One region of the Arthrobacter sp. D3-16 genome, then DNA from elsewhere that is predicted to be linked to it. Evidence: riboswitches for the same ligand, from Rfam matches in the RefSeq annotation. Region 1 holds a riboswitch; each other region holds the start of a gene.

Region 1 (4,204 bases):
CGCACCCGGCCCGGCGAGTTGTTCCCACCAGCCGGGTTCGTCCGTGTCGCCCCTGGTCACGTGGGTGCTGCCGGTCAGAGCATGTTCGATGAGGATGGCGTTGCTGCCGTCCGCGTTGAGGGTGCCCCAGGTTTCATAGGCCAGCGTCACGTCCGGCAGATATCCGCCGGCTTCCAGCTTCAGCCCCCCGATGGGGGCATAGCGGACAATCCCGTGTTCGGGGACGGTGGTACGGGTGACGGTAACCGTCATGGCAAGACCTCTTCTACGCGCTTGCCCGCCGTCGAATGACCGGCAGGCCAGGTCTTCACCCGGGGCACCCCACCGCGGAAGGAGGGTTGCCGGCCAGCAAGCCGGGGCTGTCACTGGCACTCATGACCTGGTTCGAGTGTACGAAACAGCCCCTGCCTGCCGCCAAGAGTGTGACTGGTTGTGACTTCCCCGGCCCGCTGCCGGGCTGCCGCCCGGGCCTGGTTAGGCGCCGGTGGCCTCCTTGGCCGCCCGGAAGCCGGCCTCGAGGTCAGCCAGGATGTCATCGATGTGCTCGATCCCTACCGAAAGCCGCACCAGGCCGGGGTTCACGCCGGCAACTACCTGCTGCTCGGGCGAGAGCTGGCTGTGGGTGGTCGACGCCGGATGGATCACCAGCGAACGGACGTCACCGATGTTTGCCACGTGGGAGTGCAGCTCCAGCGCGTCCACAAAGCGTTTGCCCGCCTCCGCGCCGCCGGCGAGGTTGAACGACACGATGGCGCCGGTGCCCTTGGGGCCGTACTTGCGGCCGCGCTCGTACCAGGGGCTGGAGGGCAGCCCGGCATAGGCGACGGATTCGACGTCGTCACGCGCTTCCAGCCACTGGGCAATTTCCAGGGCGTTGGCGACGTGACGTTCCACCCGCAGGCTCAGTGTCTCCAGCCCCTGGGCGATGAGGAAGGCGTTGAAGGGCGACACTGCCGAGCCCAGGTCGCGCAGGAGCTGCACCCGGGCCTTCAGGATGTAGGAGAGGTTGGCGCCCAAGGCACCGTCGGCGCCGAGGTCACGGGCATACACCAGCCCGTTGTAGGTGGGGTCCGGGGTGTTGAAGCCGGGGAACTTTGCAGGGTCCTTGCCGAAATCGAACTTTCCGGAGTCCACGATCACGCCGGCGATCGCGGAACCATGGCCACCCAGGTACTTAGTGGCCGAGTGCACCACGATATCCGCACCCCATTCCAGTGGCCGGATCAGGTACGGGGTGGACAGGGTGTTGTCCACGATCAGGGGAACCCCGGCCTCGTGCGCAACCTGGGACACGCCTTCGATGTCCAGGACATCCTGCCGCGGGTTGGAGACCACCTCGCCAAAGAACAGCTTGGTGTTGGGCTGCACTGCCTCGCGCCACTGGTCCAGGTTGTCCGGGTCCGCCACAAAGGTGACGGAGATGCCAAACTTTTTCAGTGTGTGGGCGAAGAGGTTGTAGGTGCCGCCGTAAAGGCTGGGGCTGGCGACGATGTGGTCCCCCGACTCGGCAATATTCAGGACCGCAAATGTTTCAGCGGCCTGGCCTGAACTGAGCAGCAGGGCACCCAGGCCGCCTTCGAGGCTGGCGATCCGCTGTTCCACCGCTTCCTGGGTGGGGTTGCCGATCCTGGTGTAGATGGGCGCCAGCTCAGCAAGGGCAAAGCGGTTCGCTGCGCTCTCGGCGCTGGGGAACACAAAGGACGTGGTTTGGTAAATGGGGAGCGCACGGGCACCCGTGGCAGCGTCCGGCTCCTGCCCTGCGTGGATCTGGCGGGTTTCGAAAGACCATCCGTTGGACAACTAAGGCTCCTTTGACATGGGCCCGGCATGCTCGAAGCACCGCGGGCCGCGCTTGCCATCCGGCCGTTGCCGGACAACCAGGTCCTCACCCGGGGCACCCCACCGCGGATGGAGGGTTGCCGGCCAGCGAGCCGGGGCTTGGCGCTGGCACTCATGACCTGAGGCCAGTGTAGGAACATGCACGCGACGGTTGACAGGATTATGACGAACAAGGTCCCCATGACTGCCGTCAGCAGGACCTTGGATTAATGCTGCTTTGGAACCGAAATCCCAGTAAGGCTACCCTTAGCTGAGAGCCCGATCACAAAGTGCCAAGATGTTGCCATGCGCATGGATCACGTCTCTTACGCCTGTGAACACGATGGCCTGGCTGCCACCACCGAACGTATTTCCTCTGCCCTCGGCGTTGAGGCAGTGAAGGGTGGGGTACACCCGCGGTTCGGAACCCGGAATATGATCATCCCGCTCGCTGGGCACAAGTACCTCGAAGTCGTCGAGGTACTGGACCACCCCGCTTCCGACAAGGCCCCCTTCGGGCAGGCAGTGCGTGCACGGTCTGCGGCGGGCGGCGGCTGGATGGGCTGGTGCGTCGAGGTTGACGACCTGGTTCCCTTTGAAGAACGGCTCGGACGCTCCGCCGTCAACGGAAACCGCAAGTTTCCTGACGGCCGCGAACTGGTCTGGAAGCAGATCGGTATCCTGGGGTTGATTGCGGACCCGCAGGTTCCGTACATGCTCAAGTGGGAGGGCGACCCGTCGCTGCACCCGTCCAACGCCTACGACAGCAACGTCAAGATGAGCTGCCTGACAATTGCAGGCTCCGCTGCCCGGGTTACCGAGTGGCTGGGCGAGCCGGTGGAGAAGCCGCTCGAAGACGTTGCCGTGGAGTGGGTGGCACCGCACGGAACCCCCGGGATCCTTTCGGTGACGTTCGAGACCGCTAACGGAGCCGTCACCATCTAATCCTGCTCCGTAGGCCCGGGCAGTCCTGCCAGGGCCTCGGCTTGGGCAGGGCTGCCCTTCGAAACTTCGGCCGCCATCAGCTGGTGACAACGGGGTCACCTGCCGATGGCGGCCGAATCCATTTCCAATAGCCCCTCGGGATTGTCGTACCCCTTTGTCATGATTGGTTTATGGGGAAAGCGGCGGTGGCGAAGGCGTTTGAGGACATCAATGCCGCTCTTGCTGTGCTCAATGCAGAGGCTGAGGGCTGTGGTTCGGAGGCGTTCTCCGCTGTTGATCCGCTGGCCGGCCTTGCCGATGGGTGCCTGGACATCCTTGCCGGCGGCGCCAGGGCTCAGGCCCGGGTGTCGGGATTGTTGGCCAAGGCCACAGCAACATACGCCGGCACTGCGCGGGCCGCTGCTTCGCCGGACGCGCCCGTGCAGGCGCAGGAAATGGCCATCGCGGCGGAAATCGGGTGCGTCCTGGCCCTCAGCGACCGGGCTGCCGGCGTGCTGCTTGCCCAGTCCTACGCCCTGACCACGTCCTTGCCCCTGACGCTCGCAGCCCTGCACAAGGGAATGATCTCCTGGCAGCACGCCAGAGTGATGGTCGATGAGACCGCCACCTTGGACCCGGTCGGGGCCGCAGCCCTGGAGGCCCACTTCCTGGACCCCGGCACACCGAAACCGGCCGCCGCGGCAACGATCGGGGAAATGCCGGCGTACCGGTTCAAAGCCAAAGCCCGGACCTGGCGGGAACGCCACCACCCGGAGAGCCTGGAGAAACGGCATGCCAAGAGTGTGGCGGACCGTCGGGTCGAACACGGGCCGGACCAGGACGGGATGGCCTGGCTCTCGGCCTATCTGCCCGCGGACCAGGCGTTGGCGGGCTGGAACAAGCTCACCGCCGACGCACGGGAATTACAGGGCCCGAAGGAAACCCGGACCCTCACCCAGTTACGCGCGGACCTGTATGCCAACCTGCTCCTCGGCGAAACCACCACAGGCCGTGACGAAACAGCGGCTGGAACAGCTGCCGGCACTTCGTTGATCCGGGCGCAGGTGCTGGTCACCGTGCCGGTGTTTTCCCTGCTGGGCCTGACCGATGAGCCGGCGATGCTCGACGGGTACGGACCCATCCCGCCCTCGATGGCACGTCATCTGGTCGCCGACGGGGCCGGCTCGTTTTACCGGGTGCTGGTGGATCCGCGGGATGGGGCTCCGTTGGAGATCGGCCGGACCAGCTACCGGTTGACCAAGGCCATGCGGAACTGGCTCAGCTTGAGGGACGGCAAATGCCCGTTCCCCGGCTGCAGCAACAACTCCCTGGACAACGAAGCCGACCATCTCCTCGCCTGGCACGATGGCGGCAACACCGGCATCAGCAACCTCGGCCAGCCCTGCCCGAAGCACCACAAACTACGGCACACCGGCGGCTGGCAACCAACACCAGCCACCAG
Region 2 (4,204 bases), 2.1 Mb from region 1:
TTACCACCCAAGTTTAGCCGATGGGGGACTTTGTCCACTCGTTGGGCCGCCGCGGTCCTTCTTGCAGGGTAAAGGACTCTCCTGCTCGGCAAAGGACCGCGGCGGACTGTCAGCGGTGATGCTACTCGTCGTCCGCTTCCCCGTCGGGGCGGGAGGTCTGGGTGGCGAGGCTGTCCCAGAAGGAGGTGTCGGCGTCGGCGATTGATCCATCAGCGATTGCTGCGGCGGTGGCCGTGAGGGTGGTGACCGTCTGCTTGATCAAGTATCCGTTGCTCCTGAGGCCCAGGGCGTAGCCGTCCAGGTAATGGTCGGACATGCCGCGCATCTCGAACAGGAGTGTCGCGATCCCGTACTCCACAGCGATCCCGTTGCGGCTGATTGTCTCGGCGCTGCCGCCGACGTATTTGCCGAGGTGGCCCCAGCCGGTGGAGTCGACGTTGTTGAACACAACGGCACCCAACTGCTTGGACTTCTCGACGACTGCAGGATCGGCGTTCGGTGTGGTGGGGTACAGGATGGATCCGGAAACCAGCTTGCCGTCGCGTTCGCTGCGTGTGCCCTGGTGGTGCAGGTCGATCATGTAATCGATCCGGTACTTGCGCATCACATTGTTGTGCAGCGCCTGCGTTTCCGGCTGGACCTTGGCTACGTGGTCCCGGTTGAGGTCCACCTCTTCGGCGTTGTACCGCGTCATGTTGCGGTCACCTTTGGCCAGGTAGTCGTCCAGGGGGAAGTTGACGTCCCCCATGGCGCCGTCTGCGTTAAGCATGGGAACGATGAGGATGTTCGCGCCGTCGAGAATGTCCCCGGACTTTCCGGTGCCCAGGTGCTTAACGAATTCCAGGGCACCCTCGGTGGTGAGCTGCTCGTTGCCGTGCTGCTGCGTCAGGTAAAGGATGGTGGGCTTGGCCGGATCGGACATGTATTTGACCAGGTGGATGTCCCGGCCCTTCACGGTCTGGCCGATGACCTCCAGCTCCATGGCGCCCTGGCGGGCGTCCTGGTCCTTGAGGAAAGAAACCATTTGCTCGTAGGTGGCAAGCTTCGATGTGGTGATCTGGCCATTGCCGTCATAGTTGGGGCCTTCGCCCACGGCCATCGCAGGTACCGGCGCGGCCACGGCTGCCAGTGCCAGGGCTCCTGAAACTGCCAGGGTCCTGAAGGTTGCCAAGGTTTTTCTCACAGTGCGTTCCCTCTTTCGAGTGCATTAGGTGCGGCCAGCCCGCGATGTCCCCCATTGCAGGCTGTGACAAAAGCCAACCAACCTGGACCAATCCTGTCAATGGACGTGACAGCAACCTGCAGCCAGTTATTACGTTCCGAAAGACAGGCTCTCCTGCCCTTGTTCCGGGCGGCACCGTCAGGAGTTTCCGCCCGACACATTCCGAAAGCGGATTTGCTTCCGGGCGCACCAGTGCATTTAAGTGAGAGTACCCATCCGGAGCGGCCGAGAGACCTGGATCGATGACGCCGCAGCAACCCACATAGTGCAGGTACGTCCTGCCTGCGAAGGTGCTACTGCCAGGACCGATGGAAAGGAATTCCAGCATGTCCCTGAACACCGACCACATCCGCGTCACCCACGCCGGATCGTTGCCCCGTACCCCTGAGCTCATTGCCGCCAACGCCGCACGCGAAGAGAACCCTTCCGACGTCGAGGGCTACAACGAACTGCTCACCGCTTCCGTGGTGGACCTGGTCCAGCGCCAGCAAAGCCTGGGCATTCATATCCCCAACGACGGCGAATACGGGCACGCCATGTCCGCTGCTGTGGACTACGGCGCCTGGTGGTCCTACTCCTTCGCCCGCATGGGCGGGCTGGAACTGGACAACGACGCCAAGTGGGCGGTTGAACCGAAGGAATCCACCCCGGGCAACGTCCAGCTGACCGGCTTCATCCATCGGCGCGACCGCGCCATCTTCGCCGAGGCCTACAACGATCCCACCAGCGGCATCTTCACCGGCGGCCCCAAGCCGTTCCCCAAAGTCACCGGGCCTCTTGTCTACACCGGCCAAGACGCCGTCGCGTCCGACATCGCAAACCTGAAGGCAGGACTGGCCGCTGCGGGACTGAAGGACGGGTTTGTTGCGGCGCTGTCCCCCGGGAGCGCCTCACGCATCACCAACGAGTACTACGCCACGGAGGAGGAATACATCTATGCCTTCGCCGATGCGCTCCGCGAAGAGTACAAGGCCATTATCGACGCCGGCCTGATCCTCCAGATAGACGATCCCTCGATCGCTGAGAACTGGGACCAGATCAGCCCTGAGCCGAGCGTGGCCGACTACCTCAAGTTCACCCGGATCCGCGTGGAGGCCCTGAATTACGCCCTCCGCGGCCTTCCCGAGGAGCAGGTCCGCTTCCACCTCTGCTGGGGCTCCTGGCACGGCCCGCACACCACCGACCTTCCCCTTGCGGACCTGGTGGACACCATGTTGCAGATCAACGCCGGCGGCTACTCCTTCGAGGCCGCCAACGTCCGCCACGAGCACGAGTGGCGGGTCTGGGAGGACACCAAGCTCCCCGAGGGCAAGGTCATCATCCCGGGCATCGTCTCGCACGCCACCAATGTGGTGGAGCACCCTGACCTGGTGGCGGACCGGATCGTACGGTTCGCGGACGTCGTGGGCCGCGAGAACGTCATCGCCTCTACGGACTGCGGCCTGGGCGGCAGGGTCCACCCGCAGATCGCTTTCGCCAAGCTGGAAGCCCTGGGCGAGGGCGCGCGCCGGGCCACCAAACGGCTCTGGTAGCTGCAGAAAAGTATAACGGGATCCGCCGGTTCCGTGCGCCGCTTGGATCGGGTGCGCGGGACCGGCGTTTCGTTTCGCAGGGCTTGCTAAACTGGTAAAGGCCGACCAGGAATCGGTCCGCCCCATTTCAACCACTTCGGATCTGCTGTGCCATCGTGCGCCCATTTTCGCGGTGGCAGCAACACCAATCCCCGCAGGAGACCCAGCACTACATGACAGCCCTGGCACCCGAATCTTTCCATGATCAGCTTCTGAACCGCCGCTACGAACCGAACGTTGCAGCCGTCAACGAACTGTGCGATTCCCTGCAGGGGACGAAGCCCGGCACCATTGTGCCCTATGTGGACCCCATGCACGACGTCGACGAGTGCCGCATCATCAGCCTGTACTCAAATATCGGCGAGGCTGACCCGTCCGGTTTCATCACTGCCGGTGATCACGACGCCGCCACGCGGATGCTGGGGATCCAGTGGAAGCTGGGGCTGCGGCCGGAGTTCGTTATGCCGTGGAACGTCCACCCGTGGCACGTCGCCGGGGAAGCCAACGGTAAGTTCACGCCGGACCAGATTTCCGCGGGCCTGAAGCCGCTGCTGAAGTTCCTGGCACTCGTTCCGCGTGCCTCCGTAATCGTGGCCCACGGCACAGAAGCCAACCGCCTGGCCAACCTGCTGCTGAAGACTGAGGTGCCGCTGCTCTGGCGCCGCGGCCTGAAGACCTACAAGGTGCGCTCCCTGAGCGGCCGCGCCTTCGCCGGCTCGCCTGCACGCCAGGAGGAGTACCTCGAGGACATGCGCGTGGCCTACGCTGACGCCATGGCACGCACCGGACTGCAGAAATCCAGCTAATCTCCCCAAGCCTCCGGGAAGTACGACGACGGCCGGTCACCTTTTCGAAAAGGTGACCGGCCGGCGTCGTTCCCCACCCGCCCCTAGCCTCGCAAGCTCGGCCAGGGAACCCTGCGGGCGTGGGCCCACATATTAGGAGCCCTCGATGGCTGCTTTTGCCGTGGGGTCCGAATCGTTCAGGAACTTCTCGATCCGTTCCGGTTCCTCAGCCTCGCCGATCGCCGCGGCAGCGCGCCCCAGCGAGTAAAGCGCCCGCAGGAAGCCGCGGTTGGGCTCATGCTCCCACGGGATGGGGCCGACGCCGCGCCAGCCGTTGCGGCGCAGCGAGTCCAGTCCACGGTGGTAGCCCACGCGTGAGTAGGCGTAGGAATCGATGGTGCGTCCCTCGGCCCAAGCCTCTTCAGCCAGGACAGCCCACAGCAACGAGGATGTGGGGTGCTTTTCCACCAGGTCCAGGGCTTCCTGGCCGGCTTCCAGCTGCTGGTAGACCTCGGTCTCGGCAGGCAGGAGGGTGGGCTCCGGGCCCATCAGGTTCTTGCGGAACTCGTCCGACATTTAGAAGGTCTTTCCGGCCGAGCCGAGCTGCTTGGTGGCTTCCACCACGC
Region 3 (4,204 bases), 1.2 Mb from region 1:
CCGCACCCACGGTAGGCGCAGGATCAGGAGGCAGAGCCAGCGCGAACCCTTAGCGGGCATGAGGGCTCAGTCATCACTGCAGGGGGCGGCCCCGGCGGTCCCCGGAGTGTTCGGTGCCCAGTGCGGGTAGGTCCGGGTGTCGTTGGCGGGAACCCAGCGCCCCGCGTCGACGACGTAGTCCCACCCCAGGCCGTTGTGGCGCAGCGCGTCGATGCCGGCAAGGAGCCGTTCTGCATCCTCAAGGCGTGAGCCGACGCCGAAACTGGCACGGAGGGAACCGGAAGGAAGCCCGAGCCGCTTCAGCAGCGGGTGAGCACAGAAGCGGCCGTCCCGCAGGCCAACGCCGTGCTCAGCGGACAGGTAGGCAGCCACGAGCCCGGCGTCGTAGCCTTCCACCGAGAAGTTGACCACGCCGATCGTGTCCGTGTCCGGGTTGGTGTCCTTGAAAATCTGGTGCACGGTCACGCCATCAATCTTCTGCAGGCCTTCCACCAGGAAGGAACGGATGGCCGACTCGTGCGCGTGCCACTGTTCCTGGTCCAGCCCGGCGATCACCTGGGTGGCGCGGGCCAGCGTGGCTGCGCCGAGGACGTTGGGCGAGCCGCCCTCATGGCGCGCCGGGCCCGTGGCCCAGCTGACGCCGTCGAGCCTGGCTTCCTTGACGGCGCCGCCGCCGGCGAGGTGGGGCGTTCCGGCGTCGAGCCAGTCCGCGCGGCCGACCAAAACGCCGGAGCCAAACGGCGCATAGAGCTTGTGGCCGGAGAACGCGAGATAGTCAACGCCGTCCCGGGCGATATCTATACGCCGGTGTGGCGCCAGCTGGGCTGCGTCAACCACAATCCGGGCTCCGTGTTCGTGGGCGAGTGCGGCGAGGGCCCGGACGGGCAGAATCTCCCCGGTGACGTTGGAGGCGCCGGTGACGGCGAGCAGGCTCACCCCGCCCTGCTCCAGCTCCGCCCGGACGGACTCAATGGTCCCGGCGATAGTGTCAGCGGCAACGATGCTCCGGTGGGGGACACCCTGCCACGGCAGCAGGTTCGCGTGGTGTTCGATGTCCAGGTACAGGACGTCGCCGTCCGGACGCCCGTCCGTGGCAGGCAAGCAACCGGCCAGGAGGTTGAGGGAGTCGGTGGTGTTGCGCGTGAAAATCACCGAGTCGTCGGGGCGGCCGCCCACAAAATCCCGGACGATGCTGCGTGCGTTTTCGTAAACAGACGTGCTGATCTGGGACGCGTAGCCGGCGCCGCGGTGGACGCTCGCGTAGAAGGGCAGGATCTCGTTGAGGTAGGCCGAGACCACCGAGAGAGCGGGAGCCGAAGCGCCATAGTCGAGGTTTGCATACCGGACGTGGCCGCCGGAGATCAGGGGCGCCTGGATTTCCGCACCCGTCACGGCAGCAAGGGGACGGCCGGCAACAGCGCGGCGGGCATCAAAGAGGACAGCGGCTTCAGCCTGGCTGGTGTCGGGCCGGGCGGGGGCGTTGGGGGAGACGGTGGCAGTTGTCACAGAGACCTCACTTCGAAAAGGACTCCCTGCTCCGGGAATCCGCGCTTGCCGCATCCGTTCCGGACCGGCCTGGTCGTCACCCGGGGCACCCCACCGCGGTTGGAGGGTTGCCGGCCAGCAAACCGGGGTTTCGCGCTGGCACTCGTGACCTGGTTAAGAGCGTAGGACATGGGACAGGAAGGTTTGAAGCCGGCTCAAATGTTAAGCGCTTTGTTACGGCTGCTGAAAAGTACTGCTTTGGCCGAAGAAACGACGGCGGGCGCCCCCCTTGGGAGTCGCCCGCCGCTGATTGTTCGGTGAAAGTGCTCAGAGAAGGTCGTCCAGGTCAGGGTTCAGCCTGCGGAGTACCTCGGAGTGCAGGATGGAGTTCGTGGCCAGCGCGTTACCGCCGAACGGCCCGTCCTCCCCTTCCAGCGACGTGAACCGGCCACCCGCTTCGACCACGATCGGCACCAGTGCGGCCATATCGTAAAGGTTGAGTTCGGGTTCGCAGGCGATGTCCACCGCGCCTTCAGCCACCATGCAGTAGGACCAGAAATCGCCAAACGCACGGGTCCGCCAGACGTCTTCGGTGAGTCCCAGGAAGTTGTCCAGGTTCCCGCGTTCCTTCCAGCCGCCCAGGCTGGAGTAGGACAGCGACGCGTCGGACAGGTTGGCGACGTTGGAGACGCGGAGGCGGGTGGCAGCAGCCAACGACCGGCCCATGTAGGCACCCATGCCCTTGGCCGCCCACCAGCGCTTGCCCAGGGCAGGGGCGCTGACCACTCCAACAACGGGTTCGCCTTCATCCACCAGGGCGATCAGGGTGGCCCAGACGGGGACGCCGCGGACGAAGTTCTTGGTGCCGTCTATGGGGTCGATGATCCAGCGGCGGGACCCGTGGCCGGTGCTGCCGAACTCTTCACCGAGTACAGCATCGCGGGGACGGGAGCGTGACAACTGGCCGCGGATGGCTTCTTCTGCAGCCTTGTCCGCGTCGGTGACCGGCGTCAGGTCGGGCTTGGTCTCCACCTGAAGGTCCTGGGCCTTGAAGCGGCTCATGGTCTGGTCATCCACGGAGTCTGCCAGGACGTGTGCCAGGCGCAGGTCATCGTTGTAGCTTGAAGCGGGTTGGATCATGTTTCCAAACTACCGTCTGCGCGCGGTTCTGCTGGGAGATCGGCACCGTCAGTTGACGCTGCCCAGTTCCTTCGCCTCCTGCGCCTCCAGCCGGGGGTCGGTCCCCAGGAGGCGCCGCAGGGATGCCAGCCGGGCTTCCCCGGTGGCGCCGGCATGTCCGCCCGCCACCCAGGCGTCCAGGCCGCAGTTCACGGCCGTGGCGGTGTGCTTGCAGCCCCGTTCGCAGTCTTCGATGCCGGGGGAGAGGTCCGGGAAGGAGCGCAGGATCCGGTCCGGGTCTACATGCGCCAGTCCGAAGGAGCGGATGCCCGGGGTGTCGATGATCCAGCTGCCGGCGGGTGCGTCGGCCAGCCGCAGGGCCAGCGCTGACGACGATGTATGCCGGCCCCGCCCCGTCACCGCATTGACCCCGCCCGTGGCACGCTCGGCCCCGGTCAGCGCGTTTACCATGGTCGACTTGCCCACGCCTGAATGCCCCAGCATGACTGTCACTTTTCCATCCAGGTAGCCGCGGAGCTCCGCCACGGCTTTGCTGTCCAGCCGCGCGGAGAGGCCGTCGTCCGAGCGGGCATCGATCCCCGAAGCGGTGGAGTCGGCCGTCCGGCTGATGATCACGGGGAGGTCGAGGTGGGTGTAGTTGGACAGCAGTTCCGTTGGATCCTTGACGTCCGCTTTGGTGACCAAGAGGATCGGCTCGATCCCGGCGTCGTAGGCCGCCACCAGGGCGCGGTCGATAAAACCGGTGCGCGGCTCGGGGTTGGCAGCCGCCACCACAACCACCAGTTGGTCCGCGTTGGCCACCACGGCCCGTTCCACGGGATCGGTGTCATCCGCGCTGCGGCGCAGAAGGGTCCTGCGGTCCTGGATCCTGACCAGCCGGGCCAGGGTATCCGGTTCGCCGGACACGTCGCCCACGAGGGAGACGAAATCGCCCGCCACCACCGGGTTGCGGCGCAGCTCCCGCGCCCTCGCGGCAATGACTACCCGTTCGTCGCCGGAGTCCTCGCCCACCACGGCCGTATACCTGCCACGGTCTACGGTGATGATGCGTCCCGTCACGGCGTCATCATGGCTGGGCCGGTCCTTGGTGCGGGGGCGCGAACCCTTCTTGCTGGGCCGAATGCGGACATCCGATTCATCCCAGGAATCAGTGCTGCGCGCCACCGGTAGAACCTTCCGTACCGGTACGGGACGGGCCTGTCTGGGCGAGCATGTCTGCCCACAAATTGGGAAAGTCCGGCATGGTTTTGGCGGTCGTGGCGATGTCCTCCACCTGCACGCCCTCCACGGCCAGGCCCAGGATGGCCCCGGCGGTGGCCATCCGGTGGTCGGCGTAACTGCGGACGACGCCGGCGTGCAGTGTGGCGGGCCGGATCACCAGGCCGTCGCTGGTCTCCTCGGCATCACCGCCAAGGCGGTTGATTTCGTTGACCAGCGCGGCCAGCCTGTCGGTTTCGTGCCCGCGCAGGTGCGCAATACCGCTGAGCCGCGAGGGACCGCTGGCCAGCGCACACAACGCAGCGACCGTCGGGGCCAGCTCGCTGGTGTCCGCGAAATCCGCGCCCTTGATTTCAGGTCC

The links. Region 1 has a riboswitch for S-adenosylmethionine ahead of M1D32_RS13040 (bifunctional o-acetylhomoserine/o-acetylserine sulfhydrylase). Riboswitches for the same ligand answer to the same signal wherever they lie in the genome.
Region 2: linked by a shared signal. The riboswitch ahead of M1D32_RS03190 (cobalamin-independent methionine synthase II family protein) and the one ahead of M1D32_RS13040 (bifunctional o-acetylhomoserine/o-acetylserine sulfhydrylase) in region 1 are both predicted to bind S-adenosylmethionine.
Region 3: linked by a shared signal. The riboswitch ahead of M1D32_RS07560 (aminotransferase class V-fold PLP-dependent enzyme) and the one ahead of M1D32_RS13040 (bifunctional o-acetylhomoserine/o-acetylserine sulfhydrylase) in region 1 are both predicted to bind S-adenosylmethionine.

What each region holds. Positions count from the first base shown of each region.
Region 1 covers NZ_CP096437.1:2,730,582-2,734,785, forward strand. The annotation lists gene metX (homoserine O-acetyltransferase MetX) at 1-252, opposite strand, end outside; SAM riboswitch class IV at 265-380, opposite strand; gene M1D32_RS13040 (bifunctional o-acetylhomoserine/o-acetylserine sulfhydrylase) at 475-1,800, opposite strand; SAM riboswitch class IV at 1,844-1,959, opposite strand; gene M1D32_RS13045 (VOC family protein) at 2,125-2,763, shown strand; gene M1D32_RS13050 (HNH endonuclease signature motif containing protein) at 2,934-4,204, shown strand, end outside.
Region 2 covers NZ_CP096437.1:648,866-653,069, reverse strand. The annotation lists gene M1D32_RS03195 (M14 family zinc carboxypeptidase) at 122-1,183, opposite strand; SAM riboswitch class I at 1,432-1,537, shown strand; gene M1D32_RS03190 (cobalamin-independent methionine synthase II family protein) at 1,549-2,754, shown strand; gene M1D32_RS03185 (uracil-DNA glycosylase family protein) at 2,967-3,599, shown strand; gene M1D32_RS03180 (DUF3151 domain-containing protein) at 3,732-4,154, opposite strand; gene fbaA (class II fructose-bisphosphate aldolase) at 4,155-4,204, opposite strand, start outside.
Region 3 covers NZ_CP096437.1:1,577,539-1,581,742, forward strand. The annotation lists gene M1D32_RS07560 (aminotransferase class V-fold PLP-dependent enzyme) at 67-1,506, opposite strand; SAM riboswitch class IV at 1,543-1,656, opposite strand; gene hisN (histidinol-phosphatase) at 1,813-2,625, opposite strand; gene rsgA (ribosome small subunit-dependent GTPase A) at 2,674-3,789, opposite strand; gene aroA (3-phosphoshikimate 1-carboxyvinyltransferase) at 3,773-4,204, opposite strand, start outside.